Regions from separate parts of the Bradyrhizobium sp. HKCCYLS3070 genome, predicted to be linked through region 3. Evidence: predicted binding sites of a transcription regulator. Region 3 holds the regulator's gene; each other region holds the start of a gene.
The links. Region 3 encodes PhoB, which activates phosphate uptake and scavenging genes when phosphate is short. Its sites were predicted from a motif close to TGTCATNNANCTGTCAT; they were not measured.

Region 1 (3,271 bases), on a different contig from region 3:
CGGGCGACCAGCGCCAGACAGGCGCCAATCACCAGTCCGGCTGCCGGAAACCAGACCGACGCCCGTGCAAGATCGTCCGGTCGCGACTCAGCGACCCGCGGTGTCGGCAGCCGTGTCAGGAACTGCAATGCGATCCAGAATTCACGCAGACTCATGGCTGGATGATCTCGACGATTTCGCCCCAAGATACACCATCACCGCCCTGCCCGGCTTCGAGCGTGATCCGCGTGCCGGGCCGGATGCGCAGGCTCCACAGCTGGCGCAGCGGCCAGCCGAGCAGATGCGAGAGCGCTGCGCGCATGGCGCCGCCATGCGCAACCACCAGAACCGGCGCAGGCTCGGGCCGGGTAAGGATACGATGTGTTGCGCGCGCCACTCGCGCCTGCAAATCGGACCAGCTCTCACCGCCCGGCGCCCGGACCTCAGCATCGGCATGGAAGGTGTCGAGCAAGGCTTCGCCTCCGGGCTCCGCGGCGATGTCGCGATGCGTCCGCCCGTCCCAGAGGCCGAAATCGAGCTCGCTCCAATCCGCTTCGATGTCCAGCGCGCAGCCGGTCAGCCGGGCATAATCCTCCGCTGCCGCACGTGCGCGCGCCAACGGCGAGCTGACGACGCTGCGCCAGATCCGACTCCGCGTCTGCCGCCGGAATTGATCCCAGCCGGGCTCGCTGAGCGGCGGGTCGGTGCGGCCGTCGAGATGGCCGTCCCGTCCTGTCGTCCCGTGCCGCAGCAGATCGATCCGCATCAGGACTTGGCTCCCGAGACGGCGGCCTCCGCAAAGGTGGCCATGCCCCCGTGGAGCGCGCAGGCCAATCGGATGATCGGCAGCGCAGTGGCGGCGCCCGAGGCCTCGCCGAGCCGCAGATCGAGGTCGATCAGCGGACGGGCACCGAGCGCGTCGAGCACGATGGCGTGGCCGCGCTCGGCCGAGCGATGCGAGAACAGCAGCCACGGACGGCAGGAGGGATTGAGGCGGACGGCGACCAGCGCCGCGACCGAGACGATGAAGCCGTCGACCAGCACCGGCCAGCGCCGCTGCGCGGCGGCGACGATCGCGCCGGCCATCGCAATGATCTCGAAGCCGCCGACGGCAGCCAGGACGTCCGCGACGGCCGCTCCCGCCGTGAGCCCGTGTCGCCCCAACGCATCGGCAATCACCGCAGCCTTCCTCGCCCGCCCGGCGGCGTCGAGCCCGGTGCCACTGCCGACGATGTCCGCGGGCGCGCATGACAGCAGCGCGGCGGCGATGGCTGCCGCCGACGTCGTGTTGCCGATCCCCATCTCGCCGAAGATCACGAGCTGCGGCGCGTGATCGGCCTGCCGCGCCACCGCGCGCCGTCCGGCGTCGGCCGCGAACGCGACCTCCTCCGGCGTCAGCGCCGCCCCGGTGCTGAAGTCGCGCGTGCCGCGCCGCGGCTTGTCGACGACGACACCGGGCACCGGCTCATCCGCCAGCGTACCGACATCGACCACCTCGAGCGGACAGCCCAGGCTGCGCACCAGCACCGAGATCGCCGCGCCACCGGCCGCGAAGTTGTGCAGCATCTGCACCGTCACTTCCGGCGGATACGCCGACACGCCCCGTGCCGCGATGCCATGGTCCCCCGCGAACAGCACCACCGGGACCCTATCGGCCCCCGGCCGCTCCAACGCCTGCAGCGCCGCCAGCTCGACCGCCACCTGCTCCAATCGCCCAAGGGCGCCAATCGGCTTGGTCAACTGGGCCTGGCGTTCCAGCGCCGCCTGCCGATGGAGCTCGGACGGGGCCACACAATCAAGGCTGATCCATTCGGGAAGCACCACGGATCCTTTCAGCATCACTCGGGTTCAGGACGATTGCCACTGCGAGGCGGCCGAGACAAGCTCCGTGAGGCGCCCTATTGTCATCGAACCGTCATCGAACGTGACGACAGGTGGCTGCCCACGCAGCCCGAAAGACTCTCATGGAATACTTCCGCCGTTTCACCTTCCTGTTCGCCGCGCCCGTCTTCGAGACCGACGACCTTGCGGGCGTCCGCTTCAACCAGATCATCGAGGAGATCCAGCGCTCGGGCTTCGAGGTGGTGCGCGCCCGCAAGCTGGAGGACGCCGAGATCGCCGTGCAGACGGATGCCGCGATCGGCTGCATGGTCGTCGATTGGGGCAAGAAGGGCCTGGAAGGCAAGACGGCGTCGCTGATCAACCTGATGCGCCGTCGCGGACTGGACTTCCCGATCATCCTCCTGATCCGCCGCAAGCGGTTCGAGGATCTGCCGGTCGAGGTGCTCGACTTCATCGACGGCTATGTCTTCCTGTCGGAGGAGACGCCCGCCTTCATCGCCAAGAACCTGGTCAGCCGGCTGAAGCAATATGCCGAGACACTGAAGACGCCATTCTTCGGCGCGCTCGTCGACTACGCCGAGGAAGGCAACCAGCTCTGGACCTGCCCCGGGCACAATGGCGGCGTGTTCTATAGCCGCAGCCCGATCGGCCGGGTCTTCGTCGAGCATCTCGGCGAGGCCGTGTTCCGGGACGACCTCGACAATTCCGTGCTCGATCTCGGCGATCTCCTGACCCATGAGGGGCCGGCGCTGCGCGCGCAGAAGGAAGCGGCGCAGATCTTTGGCGCCGAGAAGACCTATTTCGTCCTCAACGGTACCTCGACCTCCAACAAGGTCGTGCTCGGGGCCCTGGTCACCGACGGCGACCTCGTGCTGTTCGACCGCAACAACCACAAGGCCGCCCATCACGGCGCGCTGCTGATCTCCGGCGGAGTCCCGATCTACGTCCCAACGGTTCGCAACCCCTGGGGCCTGATCGGCCCGATGCGCTGGGATCTGCTCGATGAGGAGCACCTCCGGCAACAGATCCGCGACAACCCGCTGGTCAAGGATCCTGACGCCTGGCGCAAGCCGCGCCCGTTCCGCGTCGCGGTGGTCGAGCAGTGCACCTATGACGGCACGATCCACAGCGCCGAGATGATCCTGAAGCGGATCGGGCACCTCTGCGACTACATCATGTTCGACGAGGCCTGGGCGGGCTTCATGAAATTCCACCCGCTCTACGCCGGCCGCTTCGCCATGGGCCTCGGCGATCTCGGGCCCGACGCTCCCGGCATCATCGCCACGCAATCGACCCACAAGCAGCTCGCGAGCTTCTCCCAGGCATCGCAGATCCACGTCAAGGACCGCCACATCAAGGGGCAGCGGCGGCGGATCGAGCATCGCCGCTTCAACGAAAGCTTCATGCAGCACGCCTCGACATCGCCGTTCTACCCGCTGTTCGCCTCGCT
Region 2 (3,271 bases), on a different contig from region 3:
TGGTGCGGACGATGCGCCAGCCGCCCATCAGGGTGCCAAGCGCCATCGCGGCCTGGCACGACAGCACGACCCAGAACGGCACCGTGAACTGCTCGCCGAGACGGCCCTGCGAGTACAACAGCACGGCGATGATGCCCATCGTCTTCTGCGCGTCGTTGCCGCCATGGCCGAGCGAATAGAGCGAGGCCGAGGCGAATTGCAGGATGCGGAAGGCGCGGTCGACCGCGAACGGCGTCGAGCGTACCGAGGCCCAGGACACGATCGCGACCAGGATCATCGCCAGCACCAGCCCGACCAGCGGCGACAGCACGATCGCGAGCACGGTCTTGGACAGGCCGCTCCACACGGTGGCCGAGATGCCGGCCTTGGCGACCCCTGCCCCGACCAGCCCGCCGATCAGCGCATGCGAGCTCGACGACGGAATGCCGGCCGCCCAGGTGATCAGGTTCCAGACGATGGCGCCGACCAGGGCAGCGAAGATCACCTGCGCGTCGACGATCGCGGGATCGATGATGCCGGTGCCGATGGTCTGGGCGACGTGGAGGCCGAACACGCCGAACGCCACGAAGTTGAAGAATGCGGCCCAGAACACCGCATATTGCGGCCGCAGCACACGGGTCGAAACGATGGTCGCGATCGAGTTGGCGGCGTCGTGCAGGCCATTCAGGAAGTCGAAAGCGAGTGCGACGGCGATGAGGCCGACCAGGATCGGAAGGCCGAGTTGAGCGTCCACGGCGCGGCCCTACCCTAGACCTGTTCGATCATGATCGAATTGATCTCGTTGGCGACGTCGTCGAAGCGGTCGGCGACCTTCTCCAGATGGTCATAGATCTCGGCGCCGACGATGAAATCCATCGTGTTGGCGTTGCGGTGCTTGAGGAACAGCTCCTTCAGCCCGATGTCGTGGAGATCGTCGACCCGTCCCTCGAGCTTGGTCATCTCCTCGGTGATCGCGGTGATCATCGGCACGTTCTGACCGATCGCCTGCAACAGCGGCAACGCCTTTCCGATCAGGTTGGCGCAGTCGACCAGCAAGGTGCCCATCTCGCGCATGGTCGGCTCGAACTCCTTGACCTCGAACAGCACCACGGCCTTGGCGGTCTGCTGCATCTGGTCGATGGCGTCGTCCATCGAGGTGATCAGGTTCTTGATGTCGCCGCGGTCGAATGGGGTGATGAAAGTGCGGCGGACAGCGGTCAGCACTTCGCGGGTGATGTTGTCGGCCTCGTTCTCGAGCTGGCTGACGCGCTGGCAATGCCTGAGGATGTCGTCGCCGCCCTGCAGCATGTCCTGCAGCGCATGGGCGCCTTGAATCACCACCTTGTTGTGGCGGGCGAACAAATCGAAAAACCGCTCCTCCCGCGGGAGGACGGCGCGAAACCAGTGCAGCATGGGACGAGATCCATCCATTCCGAAACGGGCCAGGGCCGGCCCGTCACAGAACTGTCATACTCCGGATCGCGCACCAGCAGAAGCGGTGGCCGGATCATCCACCGCTTTCTGCCCTTTCGATGATCTCTTTTCAGATCAATGACTTAGAGGGATCGCTTGAACAGATGGGCGATTTCCCCGACGACGCCGCGGCGGAAGGTGAGCACGCAGGCGACGAAGATCACGCCCTGGATCACCGTCACCCACTGGCCGAACCCGGACAGATATTGCTGCATGCCGACGATCACGAACGCGCCGACGACGGGGCCGAACACGGTGCCGAGCCCACCGACCAGGGTCATGAGCACGATCTGGCCGGACATCCCGACCTCGACGTCGGTCAGCGAGGCATTCTGGGCGACGAACACCTTCAGCGCACCGGCGAGGCCCGCCAGCGTCCCCGACAGGATGAAGGCGAGCAGCTTGTAATGGTCGGTCTTGTAGCCCAGCGAGATCGCGCGCTGCTCGTTCTCACGGATCGATTTCAGCACCTCGCCGAACGGCGAGTTGATGGTGCGGAAAATCAGCAGGAAGCCGGCGAGGAAGCCGACCAGCACGACGTAATAGAGCACCGTCGGCTTGGACAGGTCGAGGATGCCGAACATCCGGCCCTGCGGAATGCCCTGGATGCCGTCCTCGCCATGGGTGAACGGCGCCTGCAGATAGATGAAGTACAGGAGCTGCGACAGCGCCAGGGTGATCATCGCGAAGTAGATGCCCTGGCGTCGGATCGAGATGTAGCCGGTGATCACCGACAGGACGAACGATCCGGCGACGCCCGTCAGGATGCCGAGCTCGGGCGGCAGCCCCCACACCTTCAGCGCGTGGGCACTGCAATAGCCGGCCGTTCCCAGGAACATCGCATGGCCGAACGACAGCAGGCCGCCATAGCCGATCAGGAGGTTGAAGGCGCAGGCCAATAGCGCGAAGCACAGCGCCTGCATGACGAAGAACGGGTACAGCCCGGTCCACGGCACGATCGCCAGCAGCGCTGTCATGATGACGAACACGATCATCTCGTCGCGCATCGCGCGCGGGGTGATCGGCAGGGTTGCGTCGGTGATGGATGTCATGTCAGGCCGCCCGTCCGGTCAGACCCGTCGGCTTCACCAGCAGCACCAGGACCATCAGAACGAAGACCACGGTGTTGGAAGCCTCGGGATAGAAATATTTGGTCAGTCCCTCGATCACGCCGAGCAGGAAGCCGGTGATGATCGAGCCCATGATCGAACCCATGCCGCCGATCACGACCACCGCGAACACCACGATGATGATGTGCTCGCCCATCAGCGGCCGCACCTGGTTGATCGGCGCCGACAACACGCCGGCCAGCGCCGCGAGCCCGACGCCGAGGCCGTAGGTCAGCGTGATCATGCGCGGCACGTTGATGCCGAACGCCCGCACCAAGGTCGGATTCTCGGTGGCGGCGCGCAGGTAGGCGCCGAGCCGGGTCCGCTCGATCAGGAACCAGGTCGCTAGACAGACGACCAGGGAGAATATGACGACCCAGCCGCGATAGACCGGCAGATACATGAAGCCGAGATTCATGCCGCCGCGGAGCTGATCCGGGATCGCATAAGGCAGGCCGGACGAGCCGAAGAAGTTCTGGAACACGCCCTGGATGATCAGCGCCAATCCGAACGTCAGCAGCAGTCCGTAGAGATGGTCGAGCCCGGCAATCCATTGCAGCATGGTGCGCTCGAGGACCATGCCGAAGATGCCGACGATGATCGGCGCCAGGAGCAGCGCCCACCAATAATTGATGCCGCCGAGGTTCAGCAGAAAATAGGCGCAGAACGCGCCCATCATGTAGAGCGCGCCATGGGCGAAATTGATGATG
Region 3 (3,271 bases):
TCGACGAGCCGTGCTCGGCGCTCGATCCGATCTCGACCGCCAAGGTCGAGGAGCTGATCCAGGAACTCGCCGAAAACTATACGATCGCCATCGTGACGCATAACATGCAGCAGGCGGCGCGCGTCTCCGACAAGACCGCCTTCATGTATCTCGGCGAGCTGATCGAGTTCGACGACACCAGCAAGATCTTCACCTCGCCGAGCGATCGGCGGACCCAGGATTACATCACCGGCCGGTTCGGCTGACGCCGACGACATTGTCTTCAGGAGATCATCATGGCCAGTGAACATACCGCCAAGGCGTTCGACAGCGATCTGCAGGACCTCACCCGTCTGGTATCGGAGATGGGCGGCCTCGCCGAGCGGCTGATCGTCGATTCCGTCGATGCGCTGGTGCGACGCGACATCGCGCTCGGCCAGAAGGTGGTCGCCACCGACGCCGAGGTCGACAAGCTGCAGCGCATCATCGAGGAGCGCGCCGTTCTCACCATCGCCCGGCGACAGCCGATGGCGGTCGACCTGCGCGAGATCGTCGGCGCGATGCGCGTGGCGACCGATCTGGAGCGCATCGGCGACCTCGCCAAGAACATCGGCAAGCGCGTCGCGGCGCTGGAGAGCGACTTCCATCCGCTGAAGCTGATCCGCGGGCTCGAGCACATGACCGATCTCGTGCAGTCGCAGGTCAAGACGGTGCTGGACGCCTATGCCGCGCACGATTTGCCGGCGGCGATGACGGTGTGGAAGGGCGATGAGGAAGTCGATGCCATCTGCACCTCGCTGTTTCGCGAGCTCCTGACCTACATGATGGAGGATCCGCGCAACATCTCGTTCTGCATCCACCTGATGTTCTGCGCCAAGAATATCGAGCGCATCGGCGATCACGCGACCAACATCGCCGAGACGGTGTTCTATATGATCGAAGGCCAGCAGATCATGGACAAGCGCCCGAAGGGCGACATGACGAGCTTCGCATCGACGATCCCCGGCAACTGAGAGAGACGGTTCAGACATGGGCGCCCGAATTCTGGTGGTGGAGGACGAGGAGGCGCTGACGACGCTGCTGCGCTACAACCTCGAGGCCGAAGGCTACGAGGTCGAGACAGTGGCGCGCGGCGACGAAGCCGACACGCGCCTGAAGGAGCGTGTTCCCGATCTCGTCGTGCTCGACTGGATGCTGCCGGGCCTGTCCGGCATCGAGCTGTGCCGCCGCCTGCGGGCGCGGACCGAGACCCGGCAGTTGCCGATCATCATGCTCACCGCACGCGGCGAGGAGAGCGAGCGCGTGCGCGGCCTCGCGACCGGCGCCGACGACTACATCGTCAAGCCGTTCTCGGTGCCGGAGCTTCTGGCGCGGGTGAAAGGCCTGCTGCGGCGGGCGAGTCCGGAGCGGCTGGCGACCGTGCTGTCCTATGGCGACATCGAGCTCGACCGCGAGAAGCGCCGCGTGGCGCGCTCTGGTAGGCCGATCGATCTCGGCCCGACCGAATACCGCCTGCTCGAGTTCTTCCTGGAGCATCCCGGCCGCGTGTTCAGCCGCGAGCAGCTGCTCGACAGTGTCTGGGGCCGCGACATCTACATCGACGAGCGCACCGTCGACGTCCATATCGGCCGCCTGCGCAAGCTGCTCAATCCCGGCCGCGAGCAGGACCCGATCCGCACCGTGCGCGGCGCCGGTTATGCGCTCGATGATCGCTTCGCCAAGAGCGAGCAGGTGTAAGGGGCGATCCGGCGTGAGGACGCAGCAGGTGTGAGACGCGAGGCGGCCCGATTGAGGAGATCGCGGTCCGCTTTCCGCCACGCCGCCGCCGTCTTGATCGTGTCTGCTTCGTGGCCGTCACGATGTTTCGGTGCCAGCGGACGCCCTTGATCAAGACCATCATCATATCTCTTGCCGTGCTGCTCGGCGGCGCGGCGGGCGCCACGGCCGCCGAGCTCGAAGACGCGGTCGCGGCGGCAGGCAACGGGCAGCATGCGGCGGCGATGCGACGGCTGCTGCCGCTGGCCGCCAAGGGCGATGCGCGGGCGCAGTTCGACGTCGGCTTCATGCACGCCTTCGGCTGGGGCCAACCGCGCAACCCCGCCGAGGCGCTGGCGTGGTACCGCAAGGCCGCCGATCAGGGGCTCGCTGCCGCGCAACACTATCTCGGCATCGCCTACGTCAATGGCGAAGGTGTTGCGAGCAATTACGGCGAAGCCGGCCGCTGGTTCAGCCGCGCCGCGGCGCAGGGCTTCGCCCAGTCGCAATACATGCTCGGCCTGATGCTGCTCGACGGCCGCGGTGTGAAACAGGACGTCGTGCAGGGCTATGCCTGGCTGGTGATGGCGGGCCGTAGCGGCGTGCGATCGGCCGGCCGCGACGTGCAGCGGGTCAAGTTGACCGAGCCGCAGCGCGTCCAGGCTCAGAGTGCCATTGCGGCCTGGCGGCCGAAGCCGGAATCGGCGGAGGCCGGCATCGCCGCTCCGCGTCCGGAGCAACTGCTCGGGCTCGACCGCCACATCGGCGAGGTCGTCGATCCCACCTCGTGGCCGGCGTCGTCGATCGGCGTCGTCACCGTCGCGCAATACTCGACCGGCGGCTGGTGCACCGGCACGCTGGTCGCGCCGCGCGTCGTGCTCACCGCGGCGCATTGCGTGTTCAACGGCGTGGCGCAGGTCAGCCCCGGCAACGTCCGCTTCCTGGCCGGCATGAACAGGGGCACGCCGGCGGCATCGTCGGTCGCCGACAAGCTGATCGTGGCGCCCGATTTCGTCCCGACCCGGCACGACAGATGGTCGCTCGACCGCTCGCCCGCCGATTGGGCGCTGATCGTGCTGAAGGACGCGCTGCCGTCGAAGCCGGTTGAGGTCAGGGCGCTGACGCGCGAGGAATTGCAGGCTGCGACCACGGCCGGAACCATCTCCGAGATCGGCTATGGCCAGGAGCGGCGCTATTCGCCGACCGGCCAGCGCAATTGCAGCGCCGGCATGACCAAGGACGGGATGCTGCTGACGGTGCATTGCCTCGCCAATTTCGGCTATTCGGGCTCCCCCATCATGGCCGAAGTCGGCGGACAGCCGGCCGTGGTCGGCATCTTCTCGGCGTTCCACGAGGAGACCCGGCTGATGTTCGCCGCCCCCGCGAGCCAGTTCGAGGCGGTCGTGCGGCGCGAGATCACGGCACAGAGTGCCTCGATGCGGTGAGCGAAGGAGGGGCGAGAGAAGAAGATGTCCCGCCGCTGGTCATGATCTGTGCGTGACTGGATAGCGGGTTGCCAAGCGAGAGGGCAATCCGG

Region 1: the regulator PhoB is predicted to act here: its motif matches at 1,882-1,898, upstream of ACQR03_RS31535 (Orn/Lys/Arg decarboxylase N-terminal domain-containing protein).
Region 2: the regulator PhoB is predicted to act here: its motif matches at 1,434-1,450, upstream of ACQR03_RS03980 (DUF47 domain-containing protein).

The regions. Positions count from the first base shown of each region.
Region 1 is NZ_JBNPTI010000019.1:26,584-29,854, reverse strand. Features, by position in the region: gene ACQR03_RS31550 (adenosylcobinamide-GDP ribazoletransferase) at 1-155, opposite strand, end outside; gene ACQR03_RS31545 (histidine phosphatase family protein) at 152-745, opposite strand; gene cobT (nicotinate-nucleotide--dimethylbenzimidazole phosphoribosyltransferase) at 745-1,800, opposite strand; gene ACQR03_RS31535 (Orn/Lys/Arg decarboxylase N-terminal domain-containing protein) at 1,944-3,271, shown strand, end outside.
Region 2 is NZ_JBNPTI010000001.1:873,382-876,652, reverse strand. Features, by position in the region: gene ACQR03_RS03985 (inorganic phosphate transporter) at 1-733, opposite strand, end outside; gene ACQR03_RS03980 (DUF47 domain-containing protein) at 748-1,392, opposite strand; gene ACQR03_RS03975 (branched-chain amino acid ABC transporter permease) at 1,536-2,504, opposite strand; gene ACQR03_RS03970 (branched-chain amino acid ABC transporter permease) at 2,506-3,271, opposite strand, start outside.
Region 3 is NZ_JBNPTI010000005.1:356,458-359,728, reverse strand. Features, by position in the region: gene pstB (phosphate ABC transporter ATP-binding protein PstB) at 1-245, shown strand, start outside; gene phoU (phosphate signaling complex protein PhoU) at 276-992, shown strand; gene phoB (phosphate regulon transcriptional regulator PhoB) at 1,009-1,716, shown strand; gene ACQR03_RS19220 (trypsin-like serine protease) at 1,863-3,179, shown strand.